Regions from separate parts of the Pseudoalteromonas sp. DY56-GL22 genome, predicted to be linked through region 3. Evidence: predicted binding sites of a transcription regulator. Region 3 holds the regulator's gene; each other region holds the start of a gene.
The links. The regulator sigma-54, encoded in region 3, starts transcription at its own class of promoters, with help from an activator protein. The targets are predictions, from matches to a motif close to GTTGGCACGNNNNTNGNNT.

Region 1 (4,217 bases), on a different contig from region 3:
ATGTTTAAGGCCGTTGTGGGCTTAGGTGGCGACATCGAGCGTCGTGGTGGTATTCAAACAGGCTCTGTATTGATAGAACAAATGCAGGTTGCTGGTAGCTGATTCATCAATAACTACTCAATTTTTGAAGCCTCACGTTTGTGGGGCTTTTTTATTTGAAAAAAAGCTTTACCTAAACTTAACTTGAGGTTTTATCTTGGTGGCAGTTTAAAAATAAAAAGGAAAACTACCATGTATTTAGAACACGTAAACCTTGTTGTTAGTAATGTTGATGCCATGCTGCACTTTTATAAAGCGGCATTCCCGCACTGGCGTGTGCGTAGCCAAGGCGATAGCAAATGGTCGGGCAAACCGCGCAAGTGGCTGCACTTTGGTGATGATTACCAATATCTTGCATTAAGCGATAACGGTGAAGCTGAAAACCGTGATTTAGCCGGCCACCAAGTAGGTCTTGCTCATTTTGCCTATGTGACAAACGATATTAATGCCATAGTTGAACGCCTGGCTTCGGCTGGTTATGAAATTGATAAACACGGCCCAGAAAATCCTTATCGTAAAAATGTATATTTCATCGACCCAGCAGGTTTTGAAGTTGAGTTTGTAGAGTATTTTAGTGATATCCCGAGTGAGAGGAATAATGACTTGTGAAGGAGCCGTCAGCTATCAGCTGTCAGTTTTGAGCCGAGCGGTGTTGTTTGTAGGTCAGGCATTGATTGATGGAATGGCGTTGTATGTACGACGCGCCAAGCAAGCGTGACGCCTACGATGTAGGCGGGAAATTTATTTCGCGCGAAAATATTTGCACAAAGAGAAGAGAATGAGGAAAGAATGAGGAAGTGATATTTATCTTTTCTTGTTTCCTCTGAAGCGCAGCGCCTCATTATCTATTTGTGAGATTAATTATCTTTGATGTAGGTGTGAAGTTTATTTCGCGCGAAAATATTTGCACAAAGAGAAGTGAATGAGAAGAGAATGAGTAAACCACAAGATCATTTTTTACTTCCTCTAAAGCGCAGCGTCTCTTAACCTCTTTGTGCGATTAAATGTCTTTGATGTAGGCGTGAAATTTATTTCGCGCGTTATCTTATTATATTGCGCGATGTAAAACTGCGGCTACGATAACTCGCACCTAGCACCTAGCACCTAGCACCTAGCACCTAGCACCTAGCACCTAGCACCTAGCATCTCACAACTTTACCGCACCTTATTCATCTCTTTCCAACTGGCTTTTAGGCTGTTGGCGAAGCTGATGAACTTTTCTTTCATGGTACGTTTAACTGAAATCTCGACTGAGCCTAGCCATACATTACCTTCAATAGTGATGGTTGGGCCTTGGCCTTTGTTTAAGGCGACTGATTTGTTCTCTACGCTACCAATTACGCTAAATAATTTTGATACCACATTTACATGTTCTGGTACGTAGATTTCATCGTTACCTAAAATACAGTTCACGTAAATGGTGACGTGCTGATGTTGGAAAATTGCTTCGCTAAAGTCGAGTTCAATTGAACCTAAGCAGTTGGTTAGGTGAATTTCTTTTGGTACTACCCATTGGCCGCTGCGCTCATTTGAGCCCAGAATACTGCGTAGCTGCAGGCTTTCGTTGTCGCTGCTGTGGCTGTAGTGAGGTTTAAATTGCGCATGCTTTTGCGATTTGTAGTCAATATCCGCTTTCAGATCTAAATCAGCAACAAGCTCAACCAGTACTTCGTTGCTGGTGGCTTCCATTGCCTGATCTAGGCGGCGTTCAAATGCTTCGGCTGAAATAACAGCATGACTGTAGTTATAAATGAGTTGATCAATGACTTCTTCTCTTACTTGATCGATTGGGCGGTCTTCAAGTTTAACGGCCATGGTAGTTCCCTGTTGTGATTTTAAAGGTGATTCTTTAGTTATTAATTACAAAGCAAAGCTTAGGCCAGATTTTATTTCTATATAAATCATGAGGTTGTCTTTTTAGACGAATAAGCAATTTCGTTAAATTAACCACAGATTAATAAAATCAGCAACTAAATGGTTATTTTTGCAACATTGTGAACATCTTACCGAGCAGCTTGTAAATCTTTACCGAAATGAATATAAATCACCGCTGAATAGGTGTTTAACCTACTGAAATTTAAAGAATAAATAGTTGGCATCATAGTCGCATTATTTAAACTGTCTTTAATCAAAAGGAGAAAGATTATGAACACTTTTAACAAATCTATGATTGCGGCTTTAGTAATTGGTGCAACTAGCATGTCAGCTCAGGCAAGCAGCTGGGAAAATGAAAGTAAAGATGCTTGGATTGATGGTAAGGCGGAAACTGTGCTTCTTATGAACACAAACCTTAACAACTTTGACATCAACACTGATGTAACGAATGGCAAGGTTGTACTTACAGGTAAAGTTGATAGCGAATTAGATAAAGAGCTTGCTGAAGAGTTAGTTCTTAGCCTAGACGGTGTTAGCTCTGTTGATAACAAACTAACGGTTGTTAAAAACATGAAAGCTAAGCACATGAAATCAGACAAAGCTGATTCTGCAGAAAGCGACTTAACCGATGCAAAAATCAGTACTGTAATCACCACACGTTATTTATTTAACTCAGAAGTAGGTGGTACAGATATCGATGTTGATACCGACAACGGTGTAGTAACACTAAAAGGTACTGTTGAGTCTGATGCAGAAAAGCAATTAGCGGTAAGCATTGCTGAAAACGCTGAAGATGTTCGCAAAGTAATCGATGAATTAACGATTGTTGCTGAATAATAGCAAGCCCTATATAGCCCAGCTTTGGCTGGGCTTATCTTTTTCAAGGAGTGAGTCATGGATTTAATACGTATTATTTTATCGGTTTTAATTCCACCTCTCGGCGTATTTTTACAGGTAGGTTTAGGTGCGCAGTTCTGGATTAATATTCTTTTAACTCTATTAGGGTATATTCCAGGTTTGATTCATGCTGTGTATATCATCGCTAAGCGATAATCACCGCATTAATCTACAAGGATGGGTAATGGAGCACAGCAAGGAAGGGCTGTAGGAGTAACGGACGATAAAGCGCAAGGAGTTTACAGTATGGATAATGTAACTAAGCACAAAGGACAACAAGGAAGTAACAAGGCGTTATGGAGTAGCGCACAATGGCAACGCTTTATGGATAAGGTGAATGGAGATGACAGCAAGGATTAAGCTTAGGCTTGGAGCCCAAACGGATGAAGCTAGCGTAAGGAGGAGACTATATGGAACAAGTACAAACGCAATCAAAACAAGGATTGACCAATAATGGAGTTGCTTTATGGAACAAGCAACAGTGGCACGAATTTATGGAACACGCGAAAGCGGTTGCGCCACGATTAACAGGGAAGGCTGACGATAAAAACCCGATGTCATCTTCAGGTGACATCGGGTTTTTAACTACTTCAGCAATTTATCTTTATAACTTAAATTGATTTACTGTCTTATTTAGAGACTCTGCTAACTCATTCAAATCACGTGCTTCATCCGCCAATTCATGGGCATGATCCGCAGTGCTATTCACTAAGTGATTAATCGCTGCCAAGCTATTGTTAATATCTTCTGCAACCACAGTTTGCTGCTCTGTCGAAGTCGCAATTTGATGACTTTGATCTTGTACATTTGTCACAGATTGCGCGATATCTTGCAATGCTTGCAATACAATTTGTGTTTGCTCAACTGAGCCTTCAGCACGCTCTTGACCTTGTTGCATCATGGTCGATGCTTGTTGGGCAATTTGCTGTAAACGGCTGATCATGTTGCGAATATCATCTGTTGACTCTTGCGTTCTGCTTGCTAGTGAACGAACTTCATCAGCAACAACTGCGAAACCTCGGCCTTGCTCGCCAGCACGGGCTGCTTCTATCGCTGCGTTAAGTGCCAGTAAGTTAGTTTGCTCAGCGATTGAGTTGATAACATCAACCACCGCGCCGATATTGCCACTTTCTTGTTCAAGACCCGCAACGACTTTAGACGCTTCACCAATGTGACTTGCAAGAGCGGTCATGACTGACTGAGCTTGAGTTGAGCGCTTAGTGCCATCTGCGGTAATGGTTTGCACTTCTTCAGCTGCATTATTGGTATGTTGCGCGTTACGTGAAATTTCGAGAACAGTTGAGGCCATTTCGGTTACTGCCGCACTTACGCTATCAACTTGTTGCTTTTCTTGCTGAATTTCATCATTGGTTTTTTGCGATACGGTTTTCAATTGGGCTGCGGCT
Region 2 (4,217 bases), on a different contig from region 3:
TCACTTCACCAAACACACGAGCTGAGTACTCACGCTCTACTTCGTAGCTTGGGTGCATTAAACGGTTAGCAAGTTCACCATCGTTAGTAAACAGCATTAAACCTGCGGTATTAATATCTAATCGGCCAACTGCAATCCAGCGTTCGCCATCAACACGTGGTAAACGGTCAAATACCGTACGACGACCTTCTGGGTCTTTACGCGTACATAACTCACCTTCTGGTTTGTTATACATAAGCACACGACAAATACGGTCGGCTTTGTCTTCGATTTTCACTACGTGACCGTCAACACGAATTACATCGGTTGCTTCTACGCGGTCGCCTAAACGAGCCACTTTACCATTCACGCTCACGCGGTTGGCATCGATGTATTTTTCCATTTCACGACGTGAACCCACGCCAGCACGGGCTAATACTTTTTGTAACTTTTCAGTTTCTACATTACTCATTCAGATAGTTCTCTCACAGAAGGATCGCTCAATAGCTGGTTGATTTTACTCTCCTGAAGTTCAGGTAACGGCGGTAATTCATCTAAACCAGCTAATGAAAAATAATCTAAGAAAGCGGATGTTGTGGCATACAACGCTGGGCGCCCGGGCACCTCTTTATGGCCAACAACTCTAACCCACTCTCTTTCTAATAAGGTTTTAATTATTCCTGAGCCAACAGCGACCCCCCGTACTTGTTCAATTTCACCACGGGTAATAGGTTGTCTATAGGCAATCAAGGATAACGTTTCTAGTAGTGCTCGTGAGTATTTAGGTGCGCGCTCTTGCCATAAGTTTGCCAGCCAAGGCGCTAAACTAGCGCAGGCTTGAAACCTGTAACCGCTGCCTACTGCAACAAGCTTAATGCCTCGGGTTTGATAATGCGTTTGAATTTGTTCAATTGCATTATTAATGCGCGGCATAGATACGCTTAAATCAGCTAATACTGTCTCTTTTAAATGACGTTTAGACACAGGTTTTCCAGCAACAAAAATCGCGGCTTCTATGATTTCGACTAACTGTTCATCACTGATACGTTTTGTGGCCATTGCTACTAAAGGTCATTTTAAATCACTAACGCTCTATTATGACAGAAGTCGGCCAAGGTTGGAAAAATTATTGTAAAAAAGCCAGTGTAAAACACTGGCTTTGGGGGATATTTATAAATGAATTTTGAAATTAGCTATTTTTAACCATTTCAAGGGCATCATCTTCGGCAACGTCGCTGCCATATTTGCTAATGTAATTAACAAACTCAGTGCGGCTTATACGCTTATCTTTGTTGCTATCCATATAGCCAAAGTGATTTGCGATATCGTCGTCATCGGCTTCTTCAATTGAAACATAACCATTTTTGTCGTTATCTAACGATTTAAAGTCATTTTCGATTGGGTCAAATTTAGCGATTTCAGCTTTAAATGCTGATTCAGATACCTCACTATCAGCTGCCACCTTGCCTGTATTTAATTGCATATATGCATTAAATTCAGTACGGCTGATTTGCTCGTCCATATTGGTATCGATGTTTGAAAAATGCTCCCAAATTGCATCATCGTCAGCTTCTACCTTAGAGATATAGCCGTCATTGTCATTATCTAGACTGCCAAAATCGCTGTCGATTTTTGCTAAAGAGTTACTTGCAGAACATGCTGAAAGACTTAGTGCTGCTAAAATTGTAGATGCTAAAGTTAACTTTTTCATAAGACATTTCCTTGTAGTCGATTAGATTCAATTAGACTATTTCAAGTTGAATGCCAAAATGCCTTATTGACTAAAATCAAGCACTTACAATCTAGTTAAGTTACTGTTAAGCCTATGATTTAGCAAGCTTTTCATAGGTTGCTGTAATTTTTTCATAAAAAAAGCGCTCCGAAGAGCGCTTTTTACAAATAACAAAAATGCCGTTATTAGATAGCTGCGTTTTGGTAACGCTTAACGAAGTCTGTTACTGCTTCGCCATTACATTTTAACGTGTTTAAGTTGCCAATTTTTTCACGCACAGGTGTTAAACCTTTTTTGAGTGCAGTGATGCAAAGTTGAGTTTCTTTTTGCTCATTTTTAGCAAACACTTCAATCGATGCTTTTGCTACTTCTTGTGATTGTGCTTTTTTTGCAATTTCACGAATGTCAGTACCGTTACATAAAATGCTTTTTGAAAAACGTGACATTGAAATGCCATGCTTTGCTGCTTCTTTACGTGCAGCGGTAAACCCTTCGTTTGCACTTAAGCTACATAACTTCGATTCAATACTGTTATCAGCTGAAAAGTAGTGCGGGTTGCTTGCTAATGAGCCAAATGAGATACATGCAAGAGAAAGCATCACTAATTGTTTTTTCATGGTTTACCTTTAAATAGTACATAATATGAACGGGTGGTTTGCGCGCATTATATAAACAAAAATAAGCAGATCAACTGAATTATTTATTTAATTTAATAATTAATAGTGAGTTAACAATGTTTTTAAATTAAGCAGCAATTGATCAACATTTACCCAATTTGATTTTCGTAATTAGCTTATGAATAAGCCCTAGTTTGATGATAGAATTGCGCTAAACACTGAAACAAAAATAATAGGTGCACCATGAAGGTAATCTCATTTAACATTAACGGCCTGCGCGCTCGTTTACACCAATTGCAAGCCGTAATTGATAAACATCAACCAGATATTATTGGCTTACAAGAAATCAAAGTACATGATGAAGCCTTCCCTCTCGAAGACGTACAAAAAATGGGTTATCACGTTTATTTTCACGGTCAAAAAGCACATTACGGCGTGGCAATGTTATGTAAACAAGAGCCAAAATCAGTTGTTAAAGGCTTTGCAACCGATACCGACGAATCACAGCGTCGTATGATCAGTGTTACCGTGACACAAGAAAATGGTCGTGACCTAACGGTGATGAATGGCTACTTCCCACAAGGCGATAATATTGCCCACGAAACCAAATTCCCTTATAAGCGTCAGTTCTATAAAGATTTAATGACTCACTTAGAAGATAACCACACGGCTGATCAAGATGTTATTGTGATGGGCGACATTAATATTTCACCGACCGATCTCGACATTGGTATTGGTGAACCAAACCGTAAGCGCTGGTTAAAAACAGGTAAGTGTTCTTTCCAACCTGAAGAGCGTGAATGGTTAAGCACTTTATTAAACTGGGGCTTTAAAGATACCTTCCGTGAACTTTACCCAGAAAAAACTGAGCAATACTCGTGGTTTGATTACCGCTCAAAAGGTTTTGATGACAACCGTGGTCTACGTATTGATGTGATCTTAGCAACTCCAGCTCTTGCTGAGCGTTGTGTTGAGTCTGGTATCGATTACGAATTGCGAGGTATCGAAAAACCATCTGATCATGCGCCAATTTGGTCAACATTTAACGCATGATAGACACATTGCAATGGCAGCTCCCTTTATGGAGCTGTGTGGCTATAATACTCTGGCTCAGCTTTGATAAGCAAAGCGCATCACAATTATTGGCAACGCCAATAAGACAAGTTGGTGTGCTCGCATGTGCTTTAGTACTTGCGGTACTGTGGCGCATTAAAGCGGGGATATTGCCAGGCCTCGAATTGCATATTTTAGGGGTTACTTCAGTGACCCTAATTTTAGGTTGGCGACTGGCTATTTTTGCAAGTACCTTGGCGAGTTTGTTGTTAGTGCTGGTTGCACAATTGCCAATCAGTTTATTGCCTGTGCATTTGTTATTTACAGCGTTCATTCCAATTACGTTGAGCTATCTGTGCTTTGTAATTTGCTATACCTATTTACCAAGACACTTTTTTATTTATATCTTTTTATGCGCGTTTTTAACCGCTGCTGTTATCGCCTGTATTAAAATACTTACCAGCGGTGTGTTTTATTACTTGCTTGGTGATTACAGTTTTATTGAGATTTCAGAAAATTATCTGATTCTGTGTGCCATAATTTGGTTTCCTGAAGCAATGCTCAATGGCATGGCCATTACCTTGATGATCACCTATCGCCCTCATTGGGTTAAAACCTTTTATGATAAGGACTATTTAGACTCATGAGTCTTCACTACCACTGCCCGCTTTGCAAACTTGAACTCACTCTAAACGACAAAACTTACCGTTGTGACAATAACCACAGTTTTGATATCGCCAAAGAGGGTTATGTCAATTTACTTCCCGTGCAAAATAAAAAGTCGAAACAACCGGGCGATAACCTTGAAATGGTGCAGGCTCGCCGCGCTTTTTTAA
Region 3 (4,217 bases):
TGCGCTCTAGATGTGGCAACCAAGTCTGTACAAAGGTTTGAATCTGCCAAGTGAACTTTTGCACTATGCTGTGGCTAGCTAAATAATCCCTGACAGGCTGATCGAGGCCGGTTAGTGGCTTTAAATCAGGCTCCCAGTGTGGGTTCGGTAAAAAGCGTGCATCAAAAACGTAGTCAGCTTCTTTTGGAATGCCATGCTTAAAACCAAACGACATAAACGTAATAATCAGTTTTTTATCTTTCTTACCTAAAATCTTTTCACGAATTGATTCTGCTAACTGATGAACACTCAAATCAGTGGTATCAATCATAAAGTCAGCGCGGGTGATCAGCACATCAAGCAGGATTTTTTCTTGTTTAATGGCAAGATCAAGCGGTAAAGAATCAATCGATAATGGATGCAAACGGCGAGTTTCAGAAAAACGCTTGATTAGGGTTTGATCATCACTATCTAGGTAGAATAGTGTTGGGTTAGCAAAACCTGGCAGGTACTCAAGAATATCATTAAACTCTTGCTGCTCTTTCGGTAAGTTACGTACGTCGATACTGACGGCAATTTTGTCATAATTATCAGAAACACTTCGCACGAGCGAAGGCAGTAGGTTGACAGGAATATTATCAACACAGTAGTAGCCTAAGTCTTCAAGAACTCGTAAAGCGACCGATTTGCCCGAGCCTGAGCGACCGCTGATAATTATTAATTCCATTTATGCCTCTGATGCAATTACTTGAAATAGTTGCTGATCGCTTGTAGCACTTCGCAACTGTTTACAAAAATCTTTATCTTTAAGTCTATCAGCAATTGTTGACAAGGTCTTCAAGTGCAACTGGCAATCGCCATCTGGTACGATGAGTGCCACAAAAATATCAACGGGACGATTGTCTATCGCATCAAAATTGATGGGAGATTCACTGACAATAATAAATGCATGAGGTTCATCAGCACCACTCATTCGACCGTGGGGAATAGCTATTCCTCGGCCGATACCTGTACTACCTAACTTTTCCCTGTTCAGAAAAGCATCTAGGATATCTTGTTGAGATAAATGAGGAAACTGCTGGTGAGCTAACTCGCTAATATACTCAAGAATTCTTTTTTTGCTATTAAAAAGGACCGCAGCTTTGCTGCAGTCCTGATTAGTAAGTGAACTAAGTTTCATAATTTAATGTCGAGCTAATTTCTCTTTATGCTTAATGACTTGGCGATCAAGTTTATCGATCAATGAGTCAATTGCTGCGTACATATCTTGATGTTCTGTAGAAGCGAACAACTCGCCTCCGTTTACATGTAAAGTTGCTTCTGCTTTTTGGCTTAATTTTTCTACATCTAAAATGACATGAACATTATTAATATGATCAAAATGCCTTTCTAGTTTTGCGAACTTAGTGTTTACATAGTCTCTTAATGAATCAGTGACTTCTACGTGGCGACCAGTTAAATTTAGTTGCATAAGCATTTTCCTTCTATGTAAAACGTCTAAATCAGACTTTTACGCTGATTAGACGGAGGTATTGCTAGAGACTCACGATATTTTGCAATTGTACGTCTAGCTACTTTAATTCCTTGCTCAGCCAATATATCTGCAATTTTGCTATCACTCAATGGTTTAACCGAGTTTTCTGCAGCAACTAACTTCTTGATTAAAGCGCGAATTGCTGTAGAAGAGCACTCACCACCATTTTCGGTGCTGACATGGCTTGAGAAGAAATATTTCAACTCAAAAATTCCCCTTGGGGTATGCATATATTTTTGTGTTGTAACCCGAGAAATCGTCGATTCATGCATTTCGACCATTTCAGCGACATCGTTTAGCACCATTGGCTTCATTGCCTCTGGGCCATGTTCAAAGAAAGCTTGCTGTTGTTGCACGATACAGTTGGTCACTTTTAGTAAAGTATCGTTACGGCTTTCTAAGCTCTTAATAAACCACTTTGCTTCTTGTAAGTGAGAACGAATAAATTGGCTGTCGCTACTTGATTTAACAGAGCGAGACATCGCTGCATATTGGCTATTCACTCTAATTTTTGGCATACAATCTGGGTTTAACTCGACTACCCAGCGGCCTTTCACTTTTTTCACTGATACATCGGGTATGACGTACTCAGATTCTTCGCGTACTATGCTATCCGCAGGCTTAGGATTTAAGCTGTGAATGAGCGTCATCACTTCTTTAAGCTCGTTTTCTTTAAGCTTAGTCTTTTTCATTAAAGTGCGATAGTCGCGACTTGCTAATAATTCGATATGCTCAGATAAAACCATTTTAGTTTCAGCTAAATATGGCGTATTGGCATCGAATTGACGAAGTTGTATACACAGGCACTCTTGTAAACTTCGCGCGCCGATACCAACTGGATCGAATAACTGTATTCTTTTTAAGACAGCTTCAACTTCATCGAGTTCGATTTCTTCTTCATCATTATTTTGATTAAAGCTTTCGACAATATCTTCGCAGCTAACCGTTAAAATACCTGAGTCATCGATAGCTTCAACGATGGCAACGGCAATCGCTTCATCGGTAGGACTAAATGGTGTGAGCTGTAGTTGCCACATTAAATATTCTTGCAGTGTTTCTGTTGAAGCACCTTGGTAAATAGACTCGTCTTCAGGCATTGGCCCAGACGATGTTGATGGGGCGGCACTCATGTACTCATCCCACGTAACATCCATAGCTAAGTCATCGCTAACCGTATCCTTACTCAGAGCATCACTGCTTTCTTGCTCGAATTCGCTAGGTGCTTCGTCGGCAGACGCGCTGACTTGTACATCGTCAGACTCCGCTTTTTGCTCATTCTTACCGATGCTTTCTTCGTTGTAATCCGCTTCTTCCACTTCAAGCAGAGGATTACTATCAAGCGCTTCTTGAATTTCTTGCTGGAGATCCAATGTACTGAGCTGCAACAAGCGAATGGCTTGTTGCAGTTGTGGAGTCATTGTAAGTTGCTGGCCCATGCGCAGCTGTAATGATTGCCTCATGTATCCCTAACAATCCTTTTTAAGTTATCGGTAACGGTGAGGACACTGTTATCGATTTATTGTCATTGTATAAGTCTAGCAGATGCTCTAGTCGGTGGCGTAATGGTTACAGCCTGAATTGCTCGCCTAGATAAACATCACGTACAGTTTGGTCAGCTAATACGTGCTCAGGTGTGCCTGATGCAATTAGCTCCCCATGAGAAACAATGTAGGCTTTTTCACAAACATCAAGGGTTTCTCGAACATTATGGTCAGTAATAAGTACACCAATACCACGATTTTTTAGGTGCTCAATAATTTTCTTTATATCTAACACCGAAATAGGATCAACACCAGCAAAAGGCTCATCTAAAAGGATAAATTTAGGATTAGCGGCTAATGCACGTGCAATTTCAACGCGGCGTCGTTCACCACCTGACAGTGCCATACCTTGGCTATCGCGAATATGTTGAATGCTAAATTCATCTAATAAGTTGTTAAGCGTCTCTTCGCGCGTTGTTTTGTTAAGATCTTTGCGGGTCTCTAATATGGCCATCAAGTTTTGGTAAACTGTTAATTTTCGAAAAATAGACGACTCTTGTGGTAGATAACCAATACCTAAGCGCGCACGGCTGTGCATTGGCAAAAGCGTGATATCGTTATCATCGATGCTTATTTTTCCTTTGTCGCTTGGTACGAGGCCTACAATCATATAGAAGGTGGTGGTTTTACCTGCACCATTTGGCCCTAACAAGCCAACAATACTGCCCGCTTCAACTTCAAGACCGACATTTTTAACCACTTGGCGGCCTTTGTAGCTTTTAGCTAAAAGCTCTGCTTTTAATGTGCTCATGGTTGGCCTTTATCGTCTTTTTTATTTTCTACAGGCACTAAAATAGTGTGTACACGATCTGTTGAGTTTTCGTCTTTTTCTGCGCTGATCAGCTGTTGAGCCATATCATAGGTAATGCTTTTTGCCGTTACTTTTTGACCCGCTTGAGTGACTTCAGCTTCGCCATTGAGTGTTAAGAAGCGTTTCGCAACATCATAACGAACTTCTTCGGCGCTGGCGCTCATCACGGTACCATCAGCTTGCTTTTCTTCGAAGTAAGCTGGTTTGCCTGTAGCGATAATTAATTCGACTGTACCTTCGGTGTCACCGCCATGTGCCTCAAGTCGCTCTGCTGTAATGCGACGATCACCATGCACGATCTCTACGTTACCTTCGAATATGCCAACGCCATCTTTTAGTTTACCGACTTGGC

Region 1: the regulator sigma-54 is predicted to act here: its motif matches at 2,131-2,149, upstream of NO991_RS18930 (BON domain-containing protein).
Region 2: the regulator sigma-54 is predicted to act here: its motif matches at 1,730-1,748, upstream of NO991_RS07485 (EF-hand domain-containing protein).

Annotation. Positions count from the first base shown of each region.
Region 1 covers NZ_JANHZR010000012.1:37,325-41,541, forward strand. Annotated here, with positions in the region: gene pmbA (metalloprotease PmbA) at 1-102, shown strand, start outside; gene NO991_RS18920 (VOC family protein) at 232-648, shown strand; gene NO991_RS18925 (LiaF domain-containing protein) at 1,195-1,854, opposite strand; gene NO991_RS18930 (BON domain-containing protein) at 2,185-2,751, shown strand; gene NO991_RS18935 (YqaE/Pmp3 family membrane protein) at 2,809-2,967, shown strand; gene NO991_RS18940 (hypothetical protein) at 2,989-3,171, shown strand; gene NO991_RS18945 (hypothetical protein) at 3,222-3,431, shown strand; gene NO991_RS18950 (methyl-accepting chemotaxis protein) at 3,416-4,217, opposite strand, start outside.
Region 2 covers NZ_JANHZR010000002.1:769,725-773,941, forward strand. Annotated here, with positions in the region: gene rluB (23S rRNA pseudouridine(2605) synthase RluB) at 1-451, opposite strand, end outside; gene scpB (SMC-Scp complex subunit ScpB) at 448-1,038, opposite strand; gene NO991_RS07485 (EF-hand domain-containing protein) at 1,169-1,690, opposite strand; gene NO991_RS07490 (exonuclease III) at 1,897-2,328, opposite strand; gene xthA (exodeoxyribonuclease III) at 2,572-3,381, shown strand; gene NO991_RS07500 (energy-coupling factor ABC transporter permease) at 3,378-4,028, shown strand; gene NO991_RS07505 (putative RNA methyltransferase) at 4,025-4,217, shown strand, end outside.
Region 3 covers NZ_JANHZR010000015.1:16,099-20,315, forward strand. Annotated here, with positions in the region: gene rapZ (RNase adapter RapZ) at 1-706, opposite strand, end outside; gene ptsN (PTS IIA-like nitrogen regulatory protein PtsN) at 707-1,159, opposite strand; gene hpf (ribosome hibernation promoting factor) at 1,163-1,450, opposite strand; gene NO991_RS19865 (RNA polymerase factor sigma-54) at 1,477-2,973, opposite strand; gene lptB (LPS export ABC transporter ATP-binding protein) at 3,080-3,805, opposite strand; gene lptA (lipopolysaccharide transport periplasmic protein LptA) at 3,802-4,217, opposite strand, start outside.